2 regions of the Gracilibacillus sp. Marseille-QA3620 genome follow, and region 1 is predicted to be linked to the other one. Evidence: a T-box and tRNA genes for the amino acid it is inferred to sense, from the RefSeq annotation. Region 1 holds a T-box; the other holds one or more tRNA genes.
The links. A T-box is a leader RNA that pairs with one kind of tRNA and senses whether it is charged. The one in region 1 lies ahead of ileS (isoleucine--tRNA ligase), so its partner is inferred to be a tRNA-Ile.

Region 1 (5,149 bases):
GTTTCAGAGATTTGAAAGAACTGCAGGTCCAAATACAAAATTTATTGTTGCCATATGCCCCTTGCCACGAATTGTCGATGGGAATGTCAAATGATTTTGAGATTGCCGTTGAAGAAGGTTCAACCATGGTCAGAATTGGAACTGCTCTGGTAGGGAATGAATAAAAGAGAGGTGTAAAATATGTCAATCGTATCTAAAGTGAAAACTTTTTTTGCTCTTGATGATGAAGAATATGAATATGAAGAAGAATATGTGCAAGAAAAAGAAGAAGCAACTCCAATGAAAACAACAAATAAAGCAGTGAACCAAGCGCATAAACAGCAAAATGTCGTAAGTTTACAAAGCATCCAGAAATCATCGAAATTAGTTCTGCTTGAGCCTCGGGCGTATGCCGATGCTCAGGAGATTGCCGACCATCTCAAGAACCGCCGCGGGGTTGTTGTTAACCTGCAACGGATTTCTCCTGATCAGGCTCGCCGTATCGTAGACTTTTTAAGCGGTACCGTCTATGCAATTGCTGGGGATATTCAGCGTATCGGCTCTAATATCTTTTTATGTACTCCTGAGAATGTTGATGTTTCTGGTTCGATTTCCGGCTATGCGCAAGAGGATGAGCTGGAGGATGTAAGGTGGTAGTTAAATAAATGAGTCTAATTATTAATATTCTAGGTTCTTTAATAGAAATATACAGCTGGGCATTAATTATTTATATTTTAATGTCTTGGTTCCCAGGTGCACGGGAGTCGAGCATTGGCTCATTCCTTGCCCGTATTTGTGAGCCGTTCCTTGAGCCATTTAGAAGGATTGTTCCGCCGCTTGGCATGATTGATTTATCTCCATTAGTGGCTATTATCGTTTTAAATTTGGCAGGCCAAGGAATTTACGCTTTACAATTTTATTTCTAAAACTGTAAGCTCCCGCTGAAAAAGGCTTGGGAGCTTTTGTTTTTCGGCAAGGAGGACCAATATGGATATTTATCAGCATTTTCGTCCAGAGGAGAAGGACTTTATCGATCAAGTGCTCGGCTGGGCTGATCAGGTAAGGGAACAATATGCACCTAAATTGACTGATTTCCTGAATCCGCGTGAGGCAGAAATCATTCGTATGCTCATTGGAAAAGGGGGAGATGTACTCGTTTCCTTTTTCGGAGGGGCACCTCATGCGGAAAGGAAGCGCGCGATGATTTATCCGGACTATTATACACCGGAGGAGGAAGACTATGAGATTGCTTTCTATCAGTTGTCCTATCCATCCAAATTCACGACGATTGATCATCGCCAAGTACTAGGGACGCTGATGTCACTTGGGTTAAAGAGGGAAATGTATGGTGATATATGGGTTGAGGGAGAAACGGTTCAATTTGCGGTCGCGAAGACAGTGTCGCCTTATATGGAAGCTAATTTGACAAAGGTCGGCAATGTAGGTGTGAAATGTGAATCAATCAACCATGAGAAAATCATTGACGTAACGGAGACTTGGAGGGAGGCGGCGATCACGTCATCATCACTGCGTTTAGATACTATTATCGCAAATGCGGCCTCATTCTCCCGTCAAAAAAGCCAGCTGTTGATCGGGCAAGGCCGTGTCAAGGTGAACCATCGTCAGATTGAATCCCCCTCCTACGAATTGAAGCAAGGTGATATTCTTTCCATAAGAGGAACAGGCCGGATGAAACTTCTTTCTATTGAGGGGAAAACAAAAAAGGATAAATGGAAAGTTGTCATAGGATTACAAAAATAATTGAGAAATTCACAGGATTATCACCATTCGTGTCGAAAGCATAGTATAATAATATAGATAAGACTTAGTATTCGGAGGTGCAGTATATGCCATTATCACCGCTAGACATACATAATAAGGAATTCGGCAGAGGATTCCGCGGTTACGATGAAGACGAAGTAAATGAATTCCTCGACCAGATTATTAAGGATTATGAATTGGTCATTAGAGAAAAGAAGGAACTCGAAGACAAAGTTGTAGAATTGGAACAGCGCCTTGAGCACTTCTCGACCATTGAGGAGACTTTGAATAAATCCATCGTGATTGCACAGGAAGCAGGAGAGGATGTTAAACGCAACTCTCAAAAAGAAGCGAAGCTCATCATGAAGGAAGCCGAAAAGAACGCTGACCGTATTGTAAATGAAGCTCTCTCTAAAGCAAGAAAGATCGCTATTGAGATTGAAGATTTGAAAAAGCAATCAAAAGTATTCAGAATGCGCTTTAAAATGCTCGTTGAGGCTCAGCTTGACCTCTTAAACAGCGAGGATTGGGATAAGCTTTTGAAATATGATGTCGATGCAACCGAGCTTAATATTAATTTAGAAGAAGAAATGTAAGGACCTCTTGACTTTTGAGGTCATAATTGAATATAATACCTTAACGAATCAATTGAAAATATCACAAAACGAAGACGGGAACAGTACATCAGCCAATCTTTTTTAGCGAGCCGGGAAGGGTGGGAGCCTGGTAAAAGACGCTGCATGGAAGATCATCCCCGAGTCCTCTTTCGAAATCCTTTCTTGATTAGGTGAGTAGGATGAGGCGAGTCATTCACGTTACGAATTCCAAGCGGAATATTATTCTGACCAGAATGGTATTCTATAAGGGTGGTACCGCGGAAATTCAAGCCTTTTCGTCCCTTTACCGGGATGGAAGGGCTTTTTGTATTTTAAAAAGATTCTAACAGATTGTAGAATCTCGACTGGAGTGAATGGAATGGAATTAAAAGACACGTTATTAATGCCGAAGACAGAATTCCCAATGCGCGGGAATCTGCCAAACAGAGAACCTCAAATGCAAGAAAAATGGAATGAAGAAGATATCTACAAACAAGTGCAGGAACGCACGAAAGACCTTCCAAAGTTTGTCCTTCATGATGGCCCTCCATATGCAAATGGGAATATCCATATTGGGCATGCAATGAACAAAATTCTGAAAGACTTCATCGTCCGCTATAAGTCTATGAGCGGCTTTAATGCCCCATATGTACCTGGCTGGGACACACATGGTCTTCCAATTGAAACGGCCCTAACTAAAAATAAAAAAGTGAACCGCAAGGAAATGTCTATTGCTGAATTCCGTAAGCTTTGTGAGGAATATGCCTACACACAAATCCATAATCAGCGTGAACAATTCAAGCGCCTTGGCGTTAGAGGGGATTGGGAAAATCCTTATATTACCTTAAAGCCTGAATATGAGGCTGAGCAAATCAAGGTATTCGGTGATATGGCGAAGAAAGGCTATATTTATAAAGGCCTTAAGCCGGTATATTGGTCCCCGTCAAGTGAATCTGCACTTGCTGAGGCAGAAATTGAATATCATGATAAGAAATCAGCATCCATCTATGTAGCCTTTGATGTAAAGGATGGAAAAGGCGTGGTGCCTGAGGATGCAAAATACATCATCTGGACAACAACCCCTTGGACCATTCCGGCGAACCTTGGTATCTCCGTACACCCTCGCTTAAACTATGTGGTTGTAAACGTAGAAGGGACTCGCTATATTGTGGCAGAAGCTCTATTGCCTTCTGTGAAGGAAACGTTAGGCTGGGAAACAGCTGAGGTAGAGAAAACCGTTAAAGGAAGCGAGCTTGAATACACGGTTGCTAAGCATCCTTTATATGGCCGTGATTCCCTCGTTATGAACGGAGAGCATGTTACGACTGATGCTGGTACTGGCTGCGTACACACCGCTCCAGGCCACGGGGAAGATGACTTTATGATCGGTCAGAAATACAATCTAGGCGTACTTGCTCCAGTGGATGAGAAAGGTCATATGACAGCTGAAGCTCCAGGGTTTGAAGGCTTGTTCTATGATAAAGCAAATAAAGCAATCACTGATAAGCTGGCTGAAAATGGCGCATTGCTAAAACTAGATTTCATCACACACTCCTACCCGCATGACTGGAGAACGAAAAAACCGACCATCTTCCGTGCTACGGATCAATGGTTTGCTTCAATTGATCAAATCAGGGAGCAGCTGCTTGACCAAATCAAGGCAACGAAATTTGTTCCAGCATGGGGCGAAACGCGTCTATTCAATATGGTACGCGACCGCGGTGACTGGTGTATTTCCCGTCAGCGTGCATGGGGCGTTCCGATTCCGGTCTTCTATGCAGAAAACGGGGATGCGATTATTACAGATGAAACGATTGAGCATGTAGCCCAATTATTCAAAGAGCACGGGTCTACTGTCTGGTTCGAAAGAGAGGCGAAGGATCTTCTTCCTGAAGGCTTCACTCATGAGGGCAGCCCGAACGGTAAATTTACAAAAGAAACGGATATCATGGATGTTTGGTTTGACTCCGGTTCTTCTCATCAATCAGTCCTAGAGGCAAGAGAAGATCTCGTCAGACCAGCTGATTTATACCTTGAAGGCTCTGACCAATACCGCGGCTGGTTCAACTCTTCCTTGACGACGGCTGTAGCTGTTACAGGAAAGGCGCCGTACAAAGGCATTCTATCCCACGGGTTCACACTTGATGGAGAAGGCCGTAAGATGAGTAAATCACTTGGTAATACAATCGATCCATTGAAAGTTATCCAGCAAATGGGGGCAGATATCCTCCGTCTATGGGTAGCATCTGTTGATTATCAAGCAGATGTGCGTGTGTCTGATAATATCTTGAAGCAAGTTTCTGAAGTGTACCGCAAAATCAGAAATACATTCCGCTTCCTATTAGGAAACTTGAATGGATTCAATGCTGCTAGTGATGCAGTAAGCTATGAAAACCTTCGTGAAGTGGATCAATATATGCTGATCAAGCTAAACCGTTTAGTGGAGCAAGTACAAAACGGCTATGATCGTTATCAATTTGCTGATGTCTATCACGGAATCAATAATTTCTGTACGCAGGACTTAAGCTCCTTCTACCTGGATTATGCGAAAGATATCCTCTATTGTGATGCTGAAGCAAGCACTGGCAGAAGAGCCATCCAAACGGTTCTGCACGAATGCTTAATTAAGCTTGTGAAAATGATTGCCCCAATTCTTCCGCATACAGCTGATGAGGTATGGGCATTCATCGATGATGCAGCAGAAAAAAGCGTACAATTGACAGATATGCCATCTGTTGAAACCTATGAGAATGCTCAGGCTATTGAAGAGAAATGGGATCGCTTCATGGATCTTCGTGATGATGTCCTGAAGG
Region 2 (5,149 bases), 480 kb from region 1:
TATGATTATAATTTGTATGAAGTAATGAGGAAATATGATGATATACTATTCGTATGTTCATCTGGAAATGCAGGGAATGATTTAAAAAAAACACCTGCATATCCTTGTAATTTTGATTTAGATAATGTTTTATGTGTTGCAGCTGTAGATAATAAAGGTGAAATGTATGAATTTTCTGGGTACGGAACATCTAATTTAGTGGCAGCCCCTGGAAAAGATGTGTTAGGAATGTTACCAGAGGGAGATTATTTATACTCTGATGGCACATCATTTGCTACTGCTTATGTAACAGGGATTGCAGCATTGGTGAAAAGTACATACAAAGATATTAGTAGTGAAGACCTGGCTAAAATAATAAGAACTAGTCAAAGATCTATATATGATAATACAAATAGTAAAATGGAGAATAAAATAGTTGATGCTAAGTTAGCAATTGAAAAAGTTTTAAATCTCGATTAACTCAACTTTAAGGAAGGTCTTTATAACAGAATTATAGTAGAATTTATTATTCATATATAAAAAGACTAACTGTATACAGATTTCTGTTTTGTTATATCATGGAATTGATTTGTGTTAAAATATATTTAGCTTTAATATTCAATTTTTATGAGAAAGAGCTGATGTCATGACTTACTTAATGATTTTAATATTATTGGGCTTTTTGATTGTACAATTTGTATGGCTTAAACCTGCCACAAAAACAAAAACACTAATTTTACCGATTATATTTAGCGTAATTATTATTATATTTATAATATTTAAGTTGGATTTTGGGAATATGTTGTTTCCTTTCGTGATAACTGGAATTCTTCTTTGGGCATTATTTATTTGGAAGCTTTTTAAGTATAATTAAAGATTATAGAATGAGGTTGGCTAACTTTGATTTATCTTTATCCCGGAGATATGTGTCTGTCACGACCCAGTTTTTCTTGTTTCACAGAATGTTCCACAGGTGGTAAGTTTGTTTGAGTGAAAGGCTCTGTTTATGTATGGGGCCTTTTTTTAATTTCAAATTAATTTTAAATCTTTGGCATATAAAAAAGGTGCCAACATCAGATGAGAAACCTATACTCCTGTGTATGATAGCAGTATTCATGGGCTATTAATTTCTTTTATATAGGAAGAAAAACAAAATATCATTTCCATAATTTCCATATTGCAATCTAGTTGAATCCAGATTAAAATAAAAAAGCAGTCAACGAGAGAGCCTGAAAGAGAGAAGCACGAGGGCTGCAGGGGCGAGTTCTTCATGGCTCACCATTTATAAAACATGCGGGTGTGGCGGAATTGGCAGACGCACCAGACTTAGGATCTGGCGCCTTACGGCGTGGGGGTTCGACTCCCTTCACCCGCACTTAATATGCGGAAGTAGTTCAGTGGTAGAACACCACCTTGCCAAGGTGGGGGTCGCGGGTTCGAATCCCGTCTTCCGCTCCAATGCCAAGTACTATGCCGGGGTGGCGGAATTGGCAGACGCACAGGACTTAAAATCCTGCGGTAGGTGACTACCGTGCCGGTTCGAGACCGGCCCTCGGCACTCTCGAAATTTACCAAGTATGCGCCCGTAGCTCAATTGGATAGAGCGTTTGACTACGGATCAAAAGGTTAGGGGTTCGACTCCTCTCGGGCGCGCCATTATTTACGGGAAGTAGCTCAGCTTGGTAGAGCACTTGGTTTGGGACCAAGGGGTCGCAGGTTCGAATCCTGTCTTCCCGACCACTCTAACAATCATATGGGGCCTTAGCTCAGCTGGGAGAGCGCCTGCTTTGCACGCAGGAGGTCAGCGGTTCGATCCCGCTAGGCTCCACCACTTATACGGAGGAATACCCAAGTCTGGCTGAAGGGATCGGTCTTGAAAACCGAGAGGCGGGTCAAACCGCGCGGGGGTTCGAATCCCTCTTCCTCCTCCATCATAATTTCATAATGGTCCGGTAGTTCAGTTGGTTAGAATGCCTGCCTGTCACGCAGGAGGTCGCGGGTTCGAGTCCCGTCCGGACCGCCATTCATGATTAAATTAATGATCTATGATAACGAAAACTAATATGTCATGCCGGTGTAGCTCAATTGGTAGAGCAACTGACTTGTAATCAGTAGGTTGGGGGTTCAAGTCCTCTTGCCGGCACTCTTCATGACGGAGGGGTAGCGAAGTGGCTAAACGCGGCGGACTGTAAATCCGCTCCTTCGGGTTCGGCAGTTCGAATCTGTCCCCCTCCACCATCCAAATAGGGGCATAGTTTAAAGGTAGAACAGAGGTCTCCAAAACCTCCAGTGTGGGTTCAATTCCTACTGCCCCTGCCAAAATGGCGGCTGTGGCGAAGTGGTTAACGCATCGGATTGTGGTTCCGACATTCGTGGGTTCGATTCCCATCAGCCGCCCCATAGATGCGGGTGTAGTTTAGTGGTAAAACCTCAGCCTTCCAAGCTGATGATGAGGGTTCGATTCCCTTCACCCGCTCCAAAAAAGAATCATAACGGGCCTATAGCTCAGCTGGTTAGAGCGCACGCCTGATAAGCGTGAGGTCGATGGTTCGAGTCCATTTAGGCCCATATCATTATTCCGCAGTAGCTCAGTGGTAGAGCATTCGGCTGTTAACCGAACGGTCGTAGGTTCGAATCCTACCTGCGGAGCCATTTGGCCCCTTGGTCAAGCGGTTAAGACACCGCCCTTTCACGGCGGTAACACGGGTTCGAATCCCGTAGGGGTCATAAAACCATGTACAAGTTGTACATGGTTTTTTTCTATTTGCCGCCAATTTTCTAATAATAAAAGCTGAGAGAAAGATGGTCAAATTCCTTTTGTCTAAAACATAATACATTTTGAAAAGGCTTATATGTATCTAAATGAAAAAATAGATGAAACTTTAGTAATGCAGATAGTATAAAGTTAATCAATTTGAAAACAGTGCACACCATCATTCATGTGCACTGTTTTTATTATTCCCTCAATTCATTCCATTACTAATAAGCTCATTTACCCTACTATATTTTACAGTTATTCCTCTCTATGACATTGTGATATATTTACTATATGAAAATATAAAGAGGTGCTTTTGATTGAGTGACAAAGCAAAGCAGTTATTTGAATATTTATTAGCTGTGAATAACCTGCGTTTTAAGGTTATCCGTGAATATAAAGAGTATGAAAAAACGTGGACTAAGTCGGCCCTTGAAGAATACGGGGAAGGCGTGTTTTTAATGGGGGAGGGAGAAGATAGTGATGCTATTCTAGAAATACATCGGCAAACCGTGAGTGATGCCGATAGCACACCTCCCGATCCTGATGAGTCCATTAGGGAGTGGATTACCTACTCATATGATAACGAGAAGCATTCTCCGAAAATCCCTGATTCAAAGGTAATGACGGAAGGGGACACGCAGGTAGAAGTCCGCTTCGATGAAGATCCGAATCGGGTTAAACTTTTTAACGAATGGAAAGCAGCCTGGAGCGATTGGGCGGCTAATATGACAAGGATGAAAAGCGTTCAGGCTCTGTATGAACGTTTCTTTAAGCTGCATCAAGAATTCCAGGTGGAGGGTGAAGGACTGGAGCTGCTGTTAGGGCAGACCATTTTTACATGGAAACATGAAGTGGGGACCATTTCTCATCCTTTGTTCACGACCAAACTGGATATTGAGCTTGATGCTGATAAGGGAATCGTTATTGTGAAGCCAACGAATCAGGGTTATAAGCTTGAATTGAATATCTTGAGCGGGATTCCGCTTCCGAACAATGATGAAATCCAATTGATTAGTCAAACCGCACACTATCGAGATGTGTTCGAGGAAGATGTCCGTGATTTATCAAATCAATTTATGAACATCATTGATGCGAGTGGCCGTGTGGCGATGGGGGATGAACCAATCAATCCTTCCAAAGATCCTGTCGGCCATGTGGATGAATATGTCCTGATTCTTCGGAAAAAGGATAATCAAGTCCTCAAAAATGATTTAGAACAGATTATCGAATTGATGCAGCAGGAGGATTTTCAGGATCCAGCCACGATTGCCTCCATTGTCGGGGATGAAGTGAATTTTGATCAGAAAGAGAACAGCCTGAAGTGGGATAAGGTGGCGACGGATTTATATTTCCCATTGCCAGCCAATGAAGAGCAGAAGGAAATCGCGCGTCGCTTGGCAACGAATTACGGTCTGACGGTTCAAGGACCTCCTGGGACAGGGAAAACCCATACGATTGCGAATATCGTCTCTCACCTATTGGCCCATGGGAAGAAGATTCTCATCACGAGCCAAAAGGAAAATCCGCTGAAAGTGTTGAAGGAGAAAATCCCGGCGGAAATTCGGGATTTATGTGTGCCGGTTCTCGGTGGAGGAAGAGACTCTCTTAGAGAAATCGAGAACTCCATCCGGACCATCTCCGAACAACTCGGGAATCTATCGACCGAAAAGCTGGAAACGGAAATTGCGTGCGACAAGGAAGAGCTGGATAAGAGTCGACGAAAGGAAGCCAAGCTCAAACACCAGCTGCTTGAATACAGCAAAAGCGAGAAGCTGGGCATCGAGTATAAAGGGAATCCTGTCACGAAAGCAGATGTCGCGCAAATGCTTACGGAGGAATCCGTAGATTATCAGTGGATTCTCGATAAGGTTGCCATGGGTACGGAATTTCCTTTATCCAAACAGGAATTCAATCAGTTATGGGAACTGAGAGGTACACTAAATGAAAAGGAACTTGGCTTGAAGGATTCCGTTCTCCCTGAATCAAATCTGCTAAAAAGCATAGAGGAAATGCAAAGCTGGCTTACGACAGGAAGAGAACTCCAAGAAAAGCATGATCAAGCCATCACGTATACCGACAAAGTTCAATTCCCTCCTGACCAGGCCTATGCCGAGCAAGTAAAGCAGGAGCTTGCGGAGATTTTGGTCTATGAAAACGATTTCGAGGAAGGTTCCTCCTCACAGAAAATCCTCGAAGACTATCTGGCAGGAGGCTCACGCAAAGAACGGTGGACGTCCTTCTTCCGTGACATGAAGGCATTGAATGAAGAAATGACGGTTATGAATCGGACGATCATTCAACATAAAATCATCCTTCCAAATAAGTCGGATTATGAGTTAGAGTCAGATATTCTAATTTTTGGAGAACGCCTGCGAGAGAATAAGAAACCGAATTTTATTTTTACGATGACGA

Region 2: it has a tRNA-Ile gene. The T-box ahead of ileS (isoleucine--tRNA ligase) is inferred to sense a tRNA for this amino acid. The anticodon was not compared.

What each region holds. Positions count from the first base shown of each region.
Region 1 is NZ_CM143102.1:1,404,352-1,409,500, forward strand. Features, by position in the region: gene ACY8DX_RS07140 (YggS family pyridoxal phosphate-dependent enzyme) at 1-164, shown strand, start outside; gene ACY8DX_RS07145 (cell division protein SepF) at 181-636, shown strand; gene ACY8DX_RS07150 (YggT family protein) at 645-905, shown strand; gene ACY8DX_RS07155 (YlmH family RNA-binding protein) at 967-1,740, shown strand; gene ACY8DX_RS07160 (DivIVA domain-containing protein) at 1,827-2,336, shown strand; T-box leader at 2,399-2,643, shown strand; gene ileS (isoleucine--tRNA ligase) at 2,716-5,149, shown strand, end outside.
Region 2 is NZ_CM143102.1:1,884,367-1,889,515, forward strand. Features, by position in the region: gene ACY8DX_RS09530 (S8 family serine peptidase) at 1-459, shown strand, start outside; tRNA gene ACY8DX_RS09535 (tRNA-Leu) at 1,273-1,354, shown strand; tRNA gene ACY8DX_RS09540 (tRNA-Gly) at 1,363-1,437, shown strand; tRNA gene ACY8DX_RS09545 (tRNA-Leu) at 1,452-1,537, shown strand; tRNA gene ACY8DX_RS09550 (tRNA-Arg) at 1,559-1,635, shown strand; tRNA gene ACY8DX_RS09555 (tRNA-Pro) at 1,643-1,719, shown strand; tRNA gene ACY8DX_RS09560 (tRNA-Ala) at 1,735-1,810, shown strand; tRNA gene ACY8DX_RS09565 (tRNA-Ser) at 1,818-1,910, shown strand; tRNA gene ACY8DX_RS09570 (tRNA-Asp) at 1,926-2,002, shown strand; tRNA gene ACY8DX_RS09575 (tRNA-Thr) at 2,050-2,122, shown strand; tRNA gene ACY8DX_RS09580 (tRNA-Tyr) at 2,134-2,217, shown strand; tRNA gene ACY8DX_RS09585 (tRNA-Trp) at 2,225-2,298, shown strand; tRNA gene ACY8DX_RS09590 (tRNA-His) at 2,304-2,379, shown strand; tRNA gene ACY8DX_RS09595 (tRNA-Gly) at 2,385-2,458, shown strand; tRNA gene ACY8DX_RS09600 (tRNA-Ile) at 2,474-2,547, shown strand; tRNA gene ACY8DX_RS09605 (tRNA-Asn) at 2,557-2,631, shown strand; tRNA gene ACY8DX_RS09610 (tRNA-Glu) at 2,635-2,706, shown strand; gene ACY8DX_RS09615 (AAA domain-containing protein) at 3,055-5,149, shown strand, end outside.